DNA from 2 places in the Maritalea sp. genome. Region 1 is predicted to be linked to the other one. Evidence: predicted binding sites of a transcription regulator. Region 1 holds the regulator's gene; the other holds the start of a gene.

Region 1 (6,114 bases):
CTGCTGCCATTTGCGCTGATATTTGGCATTTCCATCTATAAAAATGTTCGGTTTGAACCAAACTGGATGGCGGTTTTGTTCGTTCTTTTCGTGCTGGGTATTTGCTTTATTTGGCAACGAATTCGGCAGCGAACAGGAAGGGCTTTAGCGCTGACACTTGCTGCTTGGTTTGGCTATTCCTTAATTTCGCTGAGCGCCCAATGGTTCGGCACCTTCATGATCAGCTATCCTATGGCAGTTGACCAGCTTTCGGGCGTAGTTGTTGCCCGAACGGTCATCCAAGGTAGTAAAGAACGGCTGGTGATTGACCAACTGGCTGGTGATACGCGCTTGGTGAATGTTCGGCGTTTGCGGCTGAACGTAAAAAGCGAACATTTTGACCCGGAAAATGCATTCCAGCTGGGTGATCGAATTGAATTGCGGGCGCGAATTATTCCCGTGCCCAAGCCGGTTTACGCTGATAGTTATGATGCGCAATTTCACAGTTTTTTCGCGGGAGTAGGTGGGTTTGCAAGTTCCTTGGGACCAGCCAAAATAATTGAGCCTGGTGGAAAATCTCTTTCGGCAAACATTGATGGGTTGAGGTGGTCGATTGGAAATCGGTTGGATCAATATTTGTCAGATCAGCAGTCGGGCATTGCACGAGCACTGATAATTGGTGACCAATCTGGCATTGCCAGCGAGCTTCGAGAGGAAATTGCGAATGCGGGATTGGCACATGTGCTTGCCATTTCCGGGCTTCATCTCACGTTGGTTGTGGGCAGTGTATTTATTCTGGTTCGACTGTTTATATCGCAATTGGTGCGGCATGACCGACGGATAAAACCAATGGCGGCATTGGTGGCGATTGGGGTGGCAATTGCGTATCTTTTGATTTCTGGTTCAAATTTGGCGACCCAAAGGGCTACTTTGATGTTGGTTTTGGCTTTTATGGCTATCATTGTGGGCCGCCGCGCCATCACCATGCGTAACGTTGCTCTTGCGGCGATTGTGATCATCTTGATGTTTCCGCATGAGATTTTCAAACCTGGGTTCCAGCTATCTTTTGCTGCAGTGGTCGGACTGGTCGCAGTTTACGCAGGCATTGGCCGGTCGGCCATCGTTTTTCCCTATTGGGCAAAATTGTTTGGCGGGATTGCGCTAACCAGCTTGATCGCTGGAATTGCGACAGCCCCGATTGCTGCGGTGCATTTTCAACAATTCGCGCCGCTAGGTTTGCTCGGCAACCTGATCGCAGTGCCCATTGTTGGGTTTTTTGTTTTACCGTGTGGATTGATTTCGGTGCTTTTAATGCCTCTTGGTCTTGAGGAACCATTTTTGCTGTTGATGGGCGCAGGCATCGATTTGATCGTTCAAATTGCTAAACATATTTCGGCCATAAGTGCAGATTTCACACAGACGCCAATGTTGGCAAATTGGGTTTTGCCTGCATGTTTGGTGATGCTCGGATGGTTGAGCTTTTTCCATGGAAAAATCAAATTTGCCGCACCAATTGTTTTCTCAATCTGCCTGTTTGCTTTCGGGCCAGCCAGACTTCCGTTTGCAGTTATATCTGACAGCACACAAGCGATAATTGTAAATAATGGGGCGTCGTTCAATCAGCTCGGCCGCAAATCAAACAGTTTTACAACAAGGGCTTGGTCTGAACGGTTTGGCGCCGATATGCTAAACAATGAAGCGATTGGCAATTGTGACAAACATGGCTGCAGCGCTCAGATCGACGGACTTGTCATTTCTGCAGTTAAAAACAGCGTTGGCTTACGGGAAGATTGCCCCAATGCCGACATCCTGATCGTTAGGCAACGGCGGTCCGTTAGTTGCCCGAACGCGTTAGTGATTACACAAAAAGAATTAGACCGGTTCGGCGTCGCCACATTATTTAGGAACAAAACCGGAGGTTTTGACGTGAAGTGGGCACTAGACGATGAAAACCGACCATGGCGTCCTTGAGTGCATAAAAAAACCCGAGCAACCGATGCGAAAAGCATAGCTGTCGGGTCAAGTGTTCGCAATCGGGGATGTTGGGGCCACTAGGTCCCAACGGGGTCAGTACTTGCGAAATAAACCAACCAATCGTCCTTGAACCGCTACTTGGTCAGGGCCGAAAATTCTTGTTTCATAAGCAGGGTTTGCTGCTTCTAAGGCCACGGACTGACCTTTTTTGCGCAAACGTTTCAATGTTGCTTCCTCGTCATTGACCAAAGCGACAACAATTTCACCATTGCTGGCCGTAACCTGCTTTTTGATCAGTACCGTGTCACCATCAAAAATGCCTGCATCAATCATAGAGTCGCCGCTAACCTCGAGCGCATAATGCTCGCCGCCAGCCAACATTTCAGGTGGAACCGATATGGTGTGACTTTGTTCTTGAATGGCTGCAATAGGAACACCGGCCGCAATTCGTCCCATCACAGGGATCGTAACAGGCGCGTTGGGGTTTTCATCCTGCGCAATTGTGGAGGCGGAAACAGGTTCTCTGGCGCGGCCAAGATCACCTTGAATGACACTGGGTTCGAACTTGGACTTCTTACCACCAAGAGACGGGTTCATACTGTCTGGCAAACGAATGACTTCCATCGCTCGCGCCCTGTTGGGCAGGCGACGAATAAAGCCCCGTTCCTCCAAAGCTGTAATTAAGCGGTGAATACCGGACTTGGACTTTAAGTCCAAAGCATCCTTCATCTCATCAAATGAGGGCGGTACACCACTTTCCTTCATGCGCTCATGAATGAACATAAGCAGTTCATGTTGCTTGCGGGTCAACATTTTGAAGTCCTTTACAGCCTGAAATAGAATCGGAACAAATGTTGAACAACTATAACTGTTCTTTATATGTTCTGCAAGTGGTGCAGAATTTGTATCCATTTTGGGGCGACCTAACTATGTGTTCAAATTGCAACAATTGGAGCGCATGTGCCAAACTGTCGCAGTTTTTAGTTGCAGTTGCATTTCTGCGAGCGTATTGCACGATTGTCTTTAAAACAGGTTGGTCCCGCCAGCCATAACGCCAAGGAGGTTTCATATGTTCACATTTCAAACGCTTCTGGCAAATTGTTTGCCAGTTTAACACTAGCGCAACTGATCCTTTGTCCAGCGTCCTAGCTGCTGCATTTTAGGATTCACCTTTCAACTCTCTTTGTCTGCACACGGTGTGGATGATCAACAATCAGTCGCTGTTCGTTCCTGCGCAGTTTTGCGCGGTGATTTCAGTACAAATTTATTCAAAATGAGGAGCGGCGGAGCTTTGTGGTTCTGGCCGAGCATATTCACATGAAAAAACAACACGCAATATCGGAGCAATATTTCGAACGATTAGGCCGCTTTGGTCAGGTTTTCCTGAACTATATTGAGGCACGTCAAAAACGGAAATTGGTACGTGCCTATTATCTGGGGGCTGGTGAATTAAGCCCGCATATTAGAAAAGATATAGGGCTTAGCGATGAACGAAACTATCATCAATAAACAACGTATGAAGGGGCGGTCTAATCAACACCGCCCTTTTTTATTGAGGTGAAACTTCTGTCTCTACGCCGGATAGTTTTTTGGCATTTGGCGACAGGAAAAACGCAATCACAAAAAGCACCGTCATGACGAGAACAATGGTTGGGGCAGGTGCGCTGTCGATGAAAAAAGCAAGATAAACCCCGGTAAAAGCAGACCCCACACATATGCATAATGCCCAAATTAACATCTGCTCAATTCGACGGGTGATGAGATAAGCAATAGCCCCCGGTGCGACCAAAAGTGCAATGGCGAGGATGATGCCGACCGCTTTAAGCGCGGCCACAACGCTGAGTGAAATAATCGCTAAAAGGCCGTAGTGCAGCCATTTAACCGGCAGTCCGATGGCACTAGCATGTTGAGGGTCGAATATGTATAGCAACAAATCTCGCCATCTGAACGCGATCAAAATGGCGATGAGCGCGGAGATAATACCTGTTTCAAACAGGTCATAAACGCTGATGCCAAGCATGTCGCCAAACAAGATGTGATCAAGATGGATGTCTGTTTCAATTTTTGTGTAAAGCACAATGCCAAGGCCGAACATGCCCGAAAACACGACCCCCATTACCGTATCTTCTTTAACGCGCGCGTTTTCGGTTATGTAGCCCGTCGAAATTGCGCAGGTCATGCCAGCGGCAAACGCGCCAATCGCAAGCGGGATGTTTAAAATATAGGCAAGTACTATGCCCGGAAGAACTGCATGTGAAATGGCATCGCCCATCAAGGACCAACCCTTTAGCACCAAAAAGCAAGATAAAAGCGCGGCGGGAATAGACACCAAAATCGAGATGATGAACGCATTGCGCATGAATTCAAATTGGAACGGCATTAATGCCAGTTCGAAGAATTCGCTCATTGGCTTGCCTCCGGCTGTGCCATTCGGCGTTTGCGTTGGGCAAGAATGCCGTGCTTTGGCGCAAATACAAATGCCGTTAGAAACGCGAGCGTTTGCAGCACAACAATAATGCCGCCGGTTGCCCCGTCTAAAAAGTAACTTATGTAAGCCCCGACCAAGGCACTCATGGTGCCGATAAAGACGCTAACGGCGATCAAGCGGGGGAATCTATCCGTTAAAAGATAGGCTGTTGCGCCGGGTGTGACGACCATTGCGATAACGAGAAACGCCCCAACAGTTTGCAACGCAGCGACCGTGCAGGCGCTCAAAAGCGTGAAAAACAAGATTTTCAAAGCAGTGGGGTTGATGCCGATGGAGCGTGCATGTTCCTCGTCAAAAAATGTCACCATTAAGTCTTTCCATTTCAACAATAAAATGGAGAGTGAAATCACTGAGATGATGACCAATTGCACCATATCTGAAGGCGTGACAGCAAGAATATTGCCTAGCACGATGGTTTGAATATTCACCGATGTGGGAAATATCGACACCATAAATAATCCCAGCCCAAAGAACGATGTAAAGATAAGGCCGATAATCGCATCTTCTCGCAACTTGGTGCGTTGGTTGAGAAACAACATCGCCCCAGAGGCCAAAGCACCAGAAAAGAACGCCCCAACGGAAAATGGCAGGCCGAGCATGTAGGCTCCAGCAACACCGGGAACAATTGAATGGGAGAGCGCGTCGCCGATCAGCGACCACCCTTTGAGCATCAAATAAGCAGACAGAAACGCGCATACGGCGCCCACCAGCGCGCTAACCCAAATGGCGTTGCGCATATAGCTATAGGTGAGGGGTTCGAGCAGCAGATCAATCATCTTTTCGGCTCTTCGAACGTCGATGTTTCATCTTGTTCTGCTCGCCATACATCACGAGAGGGCGTTCGTCGTCGGTGATGACAGCGATTTGCCTTGCATCTTCATCGTCGTGCAAATCGGTGCCACCAAACACGAAATGACGCAGTACGCCGCCAAATGCTTTTTCCAGATTATCTTGGGTGAAGACATCTGCTGTTTTGCCATAAGCAAGGACAGTACCTTTTACCAAAATGGTGCGGTCGCAGAACTCGGGCACTGATCCCAAATTATGGGTGGATACGAGGATGACTTTGCCTTCGTCGCGCAACGCCCGTAATAGCGCAATAATGGTGTCTTCGGTTTTGACATCAACCCCAGTGAACGGTTCGTCCAATAGAATGACTTCGCCTTCTTGTGCCAAAGCGCGGGCAAGAAAAACGCGCTTCTTCTGTCCGCCGGAAAGTTCGCCAATTTGCCGATGCCGAAACTCTTCCATGTTCACACGGGCCAATGCCTGATTGACCATTTCATGGTCGTGCTTTTTCGGGCGGCGCAAAAAGCCCATATGTCCATAACGCCCCATCATCACCACGTCTTCGACCAAAACTGGGAAGTTCCAATCGACATCTTCGGTTTGGGGCACATAGGCAACCAGATTTTCTTTTAAAACGTCGCGGACGGAGCGTCCTAAAATTTGTACGTCGCCAGTGGAAATTGGCGCAAAGCCCATAATGGATTTGAATAAGGTGGATTTACCACTGCCATTAATGCCCACCAGCGCTGCTATCGTGCCTCTTGGCAACTGAAACGTAGCGTCGCGCAAGGCGGTGTGCCCATTGCGATACGTCACGGTAACATTGGACACATTGATGCCCTGTTGGGAGTTATTCTCAACTATAGTGTCATGCAAATCGTTCA
Region 2 (6,114 bases), on a different contig from region 1:
ATTATATTGCCGTTCCAAGCAGACAATTCGTCTCCGGTCTTAAACGCAAAACCACTAGGCGCGATGACAGGATCCCAATAATATTGCGGCTCGACAAAGCCTCGCGCACGCGGACCACCGCTGCCAACTGGGGAGCCATTATAGTTCTCACCATAACTCACCGCTGGCCAACCATAATTTGCACCGGCTTGCAATTTGTTCAACTCATCGCCCCCTTTTGGGCCATGGCTCAACAACCAAATTTGCTCGGTACCCGGACGTTGCGCAGCACCCTGTACGTTGCGCATACCCAGCGCATAGATGGTTTCAATCGCCCCATCTTGCCCGACGAATGGATTGTCAGCTGGGATTTCGCCATCCATCGTCACGCGAATGACTTTGCCATAGGTTTTGTCAAAATCTTGCGCAAAAACCCTTTCTTGCACCGACGAATGATCGCCCGTGGTGATGTAGGCATAGCCATCATGCAGCACAATGCGGCTGCCATAATGCATCGGCGTGGGCGAAGGCGGGGTTTGCACAAAGATATCTCTCACCTCAGTAAGGCTACGCATATCCTTAGAAAGGACCGCACGGGCCGCTGCGGTAGCTGAAAGGTTATTGTCCGTGGGTTTTGAATAGGTGAAGAAAATAACCTGACTTTCTTCAAAATCAGGCGCCAATGCCACATCAAGCAGACCACCTTGCCCCTCATTAAACACCGTCGGAACACCCTCTATCGGGTCTTCAACCAGCTCACCTGTTGCCGTGAGAAGCCGCAAACGACCCTCCCGCTCAGTAACCAGATACCCACCATTTGGCAACGCGGCGATACCCCATGGATTGGCAAGACCGGAGGCGACGATTTCCGTATTTAGAGCAACGTCAGAGCTGAGCACTGGCGCTCGGGTTTGGTTTTCAAAGGCCGGTGAGAATTCGGGCACGTTTTTAGCACCACCATATGCCTCATCTTGCGCCACAGCTGGGGTGAACGCCAAACTGGCGAAAAGGGCGAAGGCGAAATGCTGTTTCATGGTGATGCTCCGTATAGTGAGGCCAAAGGTGGTGGCGAACGCTGTGTCGATTTGCCCAAGTCTAAACATAAAATTTGATCAATTTGTGTTGTCGACAAAAAAGCAATCATTTGGCAGCCAACCGCAAGTGTCTTAACCGTCCTGAGGGGCAACAAAGTCCGTCAGGACGGAGGCAGGGCGTCTCGGTCGCCCTAGAAGGTAAGATTAGCGCGACCGCCTAAATCGGGTTTGCTGTCGGTAATGTTCGCTTTGATCGTCTCAAACAAGAACATCGCACCATTTTCAGGGCTCAACCAAATTTCACCATCTTTAGGGGTAAATTTAATCAGCACCAAATCTGGATCGTCTTTACCTTCTTCGTACCAAGATGCCGCGACGAAATTCCAAATTTCGTCCAGTTTTTCTTTGTTATCAGAAACCGCTGCTGTACCGTTCACATAGCCATGCAGACCCGACCCTGTATCACAAATGCCGAATCGGACCGCTTTGCCGGCCTTGGCCGCATCCGCTGCATCAGTGCCATTGGCAGTTAAAAACCAGATTACCCCATCATGGTCATCGGAAACGTTGGGCGACATGGGGAACAAGCGGCCATCCACTTCCATCAACCCAGCTCTTACATCTTCCAAACGGTCCCAAAATTCTTTTTTAAAATCGGTCATGATCACTCTTTCATTTGTTCAAAAGAGCAACGCTTAAGGATGCGAAATTGTTCCAAGCGATTTGTCCGCCGCGCTTGAAGATATTGCAACGACCAACATTGAATAGGCTGTTCGGGCAAGCGCACCAAAGGCTTAGACCTTACAAAAACTTCTGCACAAAAAAACGCCCCGACAAAAACCGGGGCGCTTTAACTGCCAAATCGCGCTCACAAACAATCTGGCTAAATCTGATGGATAAAACCTTGATAAGGTCTAAGCGGCTGCGTTACTCACCACTTGCCGGTCTGCAATAACCCGACGGAGCAAGTTGAACGGCGCCAATAGGGCAAAAACCATGAGCATTTTTACCAGCATATCCCCAGCGGCCAGCGAAATATAAAGCGGCACTTCAGCGCCTACGCTTAAAAACGGAACGCCAAACCCCAATGATGTGTCTGCTTGGTTGAAGAACTGATCGATGCCCACAAATGCCGGTGCGAAGGCCAGGGTGAAAAAGATCGCTGTATCAATAACCGAGGCGATGCCTGAGGAGATCAGCGGCGCTTGCCACCACACCCCATTGCGAAGCCGGTCAAAGATTGAAACATCTAATAATTGGGCAATCAGAAATGCAGAACCCGATGCAACCGCAATCCGTGGGTTGGCGAGTTTGAGCGACAAATAAACCGCAAGCGAAAAGCCAACCAACACGACAATGCGCGTCGATTTTGGGCCAAAATGACGGTTGGTCAGGTCTGTTACCAAAAATGCAAATGGGTAGGTAAACGCACCCCAGGTCAGGATCTCTTTGAGATCAAACATTCCAAGTTGAACATCAACAGGAATGGACACAAGATAGTTTGACGAAACGACAACGATCGCCATGGCCGCGATGGCCAGAAAAAAGCGAGTGAGCATGATAATGCACCTCTATGTTACGCAGCAATTCCGGCAAGAGACCGACGCCACTTAAAAAAGAAATACCGCGAAACATTTAAGTTGCGCGGTATCAAATTTGAATTGTTGTAAAAAAATTCGTTTTTAAGACGCAAGCGCCAAACGAAGTTCTTTTTTTACACCTAGTGCGCGAACTGACAATTCAGTGTCTTTCGCTTTAAGCAAATATGCGTCCAAGCCACCACGGTGCTCAACAGTACGCAAAGCTGCAGCAGAAACCTTAAGTTTCACATTGCGGCCCAATGCCTCAGACATCAAAGTCACATTGCACAAGTTAGGCAAAAACTTGCGACGAGTCCGGTTGAGCGCGTGGCTCACATTATTTCCAGACATCACACCTTTGCCAGATAGTTCACAACGACGTGCCATGTTTTAATTCCCGTTCGATCCATAAAACCTGAATTGTCTCCTGCATTACGCAGAGCCCGACAGGTCTCAATTATATGAAAAAGTCGCGTTTAAATAGATAATGGGCGCACATTAGTCAAGCACTTCTGTTGATTTTACATCTCGAAATGCCTTGAAAGCGTCATTCCATGTCGGCACTGTAAAAAATCAGTGATTCGTAAAACCAGTTCGCCTATTAGCCAAGGAGCGACCGACATCGTGGCCGCATTACCCTCGCAACGTCTTTTTCGCACTCTTCTTACCCTATTTGTCTTTGCAATGTTACCCACAAACGGGTTTGCAGCGTCATTAAACACCCAAGCCCGATATGTGGTGACCTTACGTGGCGTCAATATCGCTGAGGTGGGGGTGAATTTTAAAGACGATGGCCAAAATTATACTGCCAACATTGATGGCGATGTTTCAGGGCTAGCGTCTCTTGTTTCAGCTGGCACCGCTAAGCTGACATCCAGCGGAACGTCGAACGGTAAACAGTTGCAATCCAATCAATTTCTGTTGGAAACGAAAACCAGCACCGACACATTTACTGTGCGGTTTCAAGCCAACAACGCCAATGTCACCAGTACCCAAGTGGTGCCGCCACTCAGCCAAAACCAAAACCGCGTACCGGTTGTGTCCAAGCATCGTCGCAAGATCAACGACCCCATCGCCGCGTTCCTCGTGAAAGCCGACACATTGAACCCTGACGTGTGTAATCGCAGCTTTAAGGTCTATACGGGCGTTGAGCGATATGATCTCGACCTCAAATTTGCCGAAAAACAAACGGCCACGTCTAAACGCACTGGCTATCAAGGCCCTGTGATGCTGTGTACCATGCGCTACAAGCCGATCTCTGGCCATTTCACCAATTCAGACACCACGAACTACATGAAAAGCAACCAGCGCTTTTTGATCTGGTACGCCCCATTGGGACAGTCCGGGTATATGATCCCCTACCGAGTTTTGGTCGGCACTGCATTTGGCGACCTATCCATGGTGCTTACCCGGCTAAATTATTAAAAAACCACAAAATTTGAACGCCGCGCATTAACCATAAGGCCTTGAAGTGCGTTCTCGTTTCGACACGTCAATTTCTTTTTGGTAAAATTTTGAGTAAAAGGCCTTACGTTTCCAGCACAAGAAGTTAACGCAACAAAAAAACGGGCACCACACAAATTCAAACTAAAGCAACACTCGTTAGCAAACACCGCAAATTAACCGTTTCGAAATCTAAATGAACGCCCATTTGTATTTTCAAGAGCACAAATGGCCCAATTTTGGAAAAATAGTGGCTCATTGCACCATGACCCACCATATAATGTGGAGAACGAAATCAGAATCTACACATAACCGCGATTCGGTCCGTGTTCGTTCTTGTTTCGTACTAATGGTAAATCCATCGCTGTTTTAACCCGATGTCCTGTCCCAAAAAAAGACAGTTAGGGCAGCTACTTTAAGGACGCCGGAGCAGATTATGCCGAACCAATTCTCAGCGGGAACCTTTTCAACGGGTAACGTTAAGGCCATTTTGGGGCCAACCAATACCGGAAAAACCCATTACGCTGTTGAACGCATATTGGCGCACCGCTCTGGTATGATCGGTTTGCCACTGCGCTTGCTGGCGCGCGAAGTCTATCAACGGCTAGTTGATCGGGTTGGTACTGGCGCTGTGGCCCTAATCACCGGCGAAGAACGGATTACCCCCAAAGGCGCTCGATATTGGGTGGCAACGGTGGAGGCCATGCCCACCGATCTGGTTGTTGAGTGTGTGGCGGTGGACGAAATACAAACCGCGACCCACTTTGATCGCGGGCACATTTTCACCGACCGCATTTTAAACGCCCGGGGCACCCAAGAAACGCTATTGCTGGGCGCGGCCACTATGGCCCCAATCATCGCGGCGCTGTTGCCAAATGCCGAAATCATCATGCGGCCACGGTTTTCAGAACTCACCTATGCGGGTTCAAAGAAAATCACCCGGCAGCCCAGCCGCTCGGCCATTGTCGCGTTCTCATCAAACGAGGTTTACGCCATCGCGGAACTGATCCGGCGTCAACGTGGTGGCGCTGCTGTGGTGATGGGCGCCCTTAGCCCACGCACCCGCAACGCCCAAGTTGAGCTCTATGAAAATGGCGAAGTTGATTTCTTGGTGGCCACCGACGCCATTGGTATGGGGTTGAACCTGGACATCAAACATGTCGCCTTTGCTGCGGACATGAAATTTGACGGCAAACAAATGCGGCCCCTCACCCCGGCAGAGTTCTCACAAATTGCGGGACGGGCAGGTCGCCACAAACGCGATGGCACATTCGGCGTCACCGGTGGGGCAGAAGGTTTTTCGCCCGAATTGGTCGAACAACTCGAATCCCACCAATTCGACGCCGTCAAAATGCTGCAATGGCGAAACACTGCGTTGGATTTCTCTTCGTTTAGAGCGCTGCAACGTTCTCTGGACAAACGATCAACCCACAATAAATTGACGAATGTGCCGGTGGCAAAAGACCAGCTTGGGCTAGAATTTTTGATGCGGCACCCAGATATTGGCCCCAAATCGGGCAAAGTGCTTACCCAACTGGCATGGGAATGCGCGTCAATTCCGGACTATCGCAACATTTCTCCGGCCCAACATGGTGAGATAATTGCCACAATCTTTGCAAATCTTGCGCAAAGTGACACAATTAACGAGGACTGGATTGCCGAACAGGTCAGGTTTTGCGACAATGCAAATGGCGAAATTGACACCTTGTCCAATCGGATCAAACAAATCCGCACTTGGACATTCGTCGCAAACCGGAAAAATTGGCTCAAAGATCCTACCTATTGGCGTGAAAAAACAAAAGAGATTGAAAACTCCCTATCAGACGCATTACATAAGCGTCTTATGCAGCGATTTATTGATCGACGCACCAGTGTTTTAATGCGCCATTTAAGAGATAAACAGATGACGGCTCCAGAAGTATCACAAAGCGGCGAAGTTTCCTTGGAGGGCCAAGCTATTGGCTCTATTGAAGGATTTCGATTTACCCTCTCCTCTCAGGATGGCGGCGAAACCAAAAACTTGCGCTCTGCCGCAAGCGTTGCAATCGCGCCCGAGATTAAAAAGCGAGCGGAAAAAG

What was found. The regulator LexA, encoded in region 1, represses DNA repair genes until DNA is damaged. The targets are predictions, from matches to a motif close to TGTTCNNNNTGTGTTCNG.
Region 2: ACSHWX_RS10430 (helicase-related protein) is a predicted target of LexA. The motif match lies at 4,368-4,385, and genes of this name have one in related genera.

The regions. Positions count from the first base shown of each region.
Region 1 is NZ_JBPOEU010000009.1:50,986-57,099, forward strand. Features, by position in the region: gene ACSHWX_RS06945 (ComEC/Rec2 family competence protein) at 1-1,950, shown strand, start outside; gene lexA (transcriptional repressor LexA) at 2,047-2,766, opposite strand; gene ACSHWX_RS06955 (hypothetical protein) at 3,271-3,462, shown strand; gene ACSHWX_RS06960 (metal ABC transporter permease) at 3,503-4,360, opposite strand; gene ACSHWX_RS06965 (metal ABC transporter permease) at 4,357-5,217, opposite strand; gene ACSHWX_RS06970 (manganese/iron ABC transporter ATP-binding protein) at 5,210-6,114, opposite strand, start outside; gene ACSHWX_RS06975 (metal ABC transporter substrate-binding protein) at 6,112-6,114, opposite strand, start outside.
Region 2 is NZ_JBPOEU010000014.1:80,278-86,391, reverse strand. Features, by position in the region: gene ACSHWX_RS10455 (PQQ-dependent sugar dehydrogenase) at 1-1,013, opposite strand, end outside; gene ACSHWX_RS10450 (pyridoxamine 5'-phosphate oxidase family protein) at 1,205-1,675, opposite strand; gene ACSHWX_RS10445 (VUT family protein) at 1,928-2,572, opposite strand; gene rpmB (50S ribosomal protein L28) at 2,696-2,980, opposite strand; gene ACSHWX_RS10435 (DUF3108 domain-containing protein) at 3,218-4,018, shown strand; gene ACSHWX_RS10430 (helicase-related protein) at 4,473-6,114, shown strand, end outside.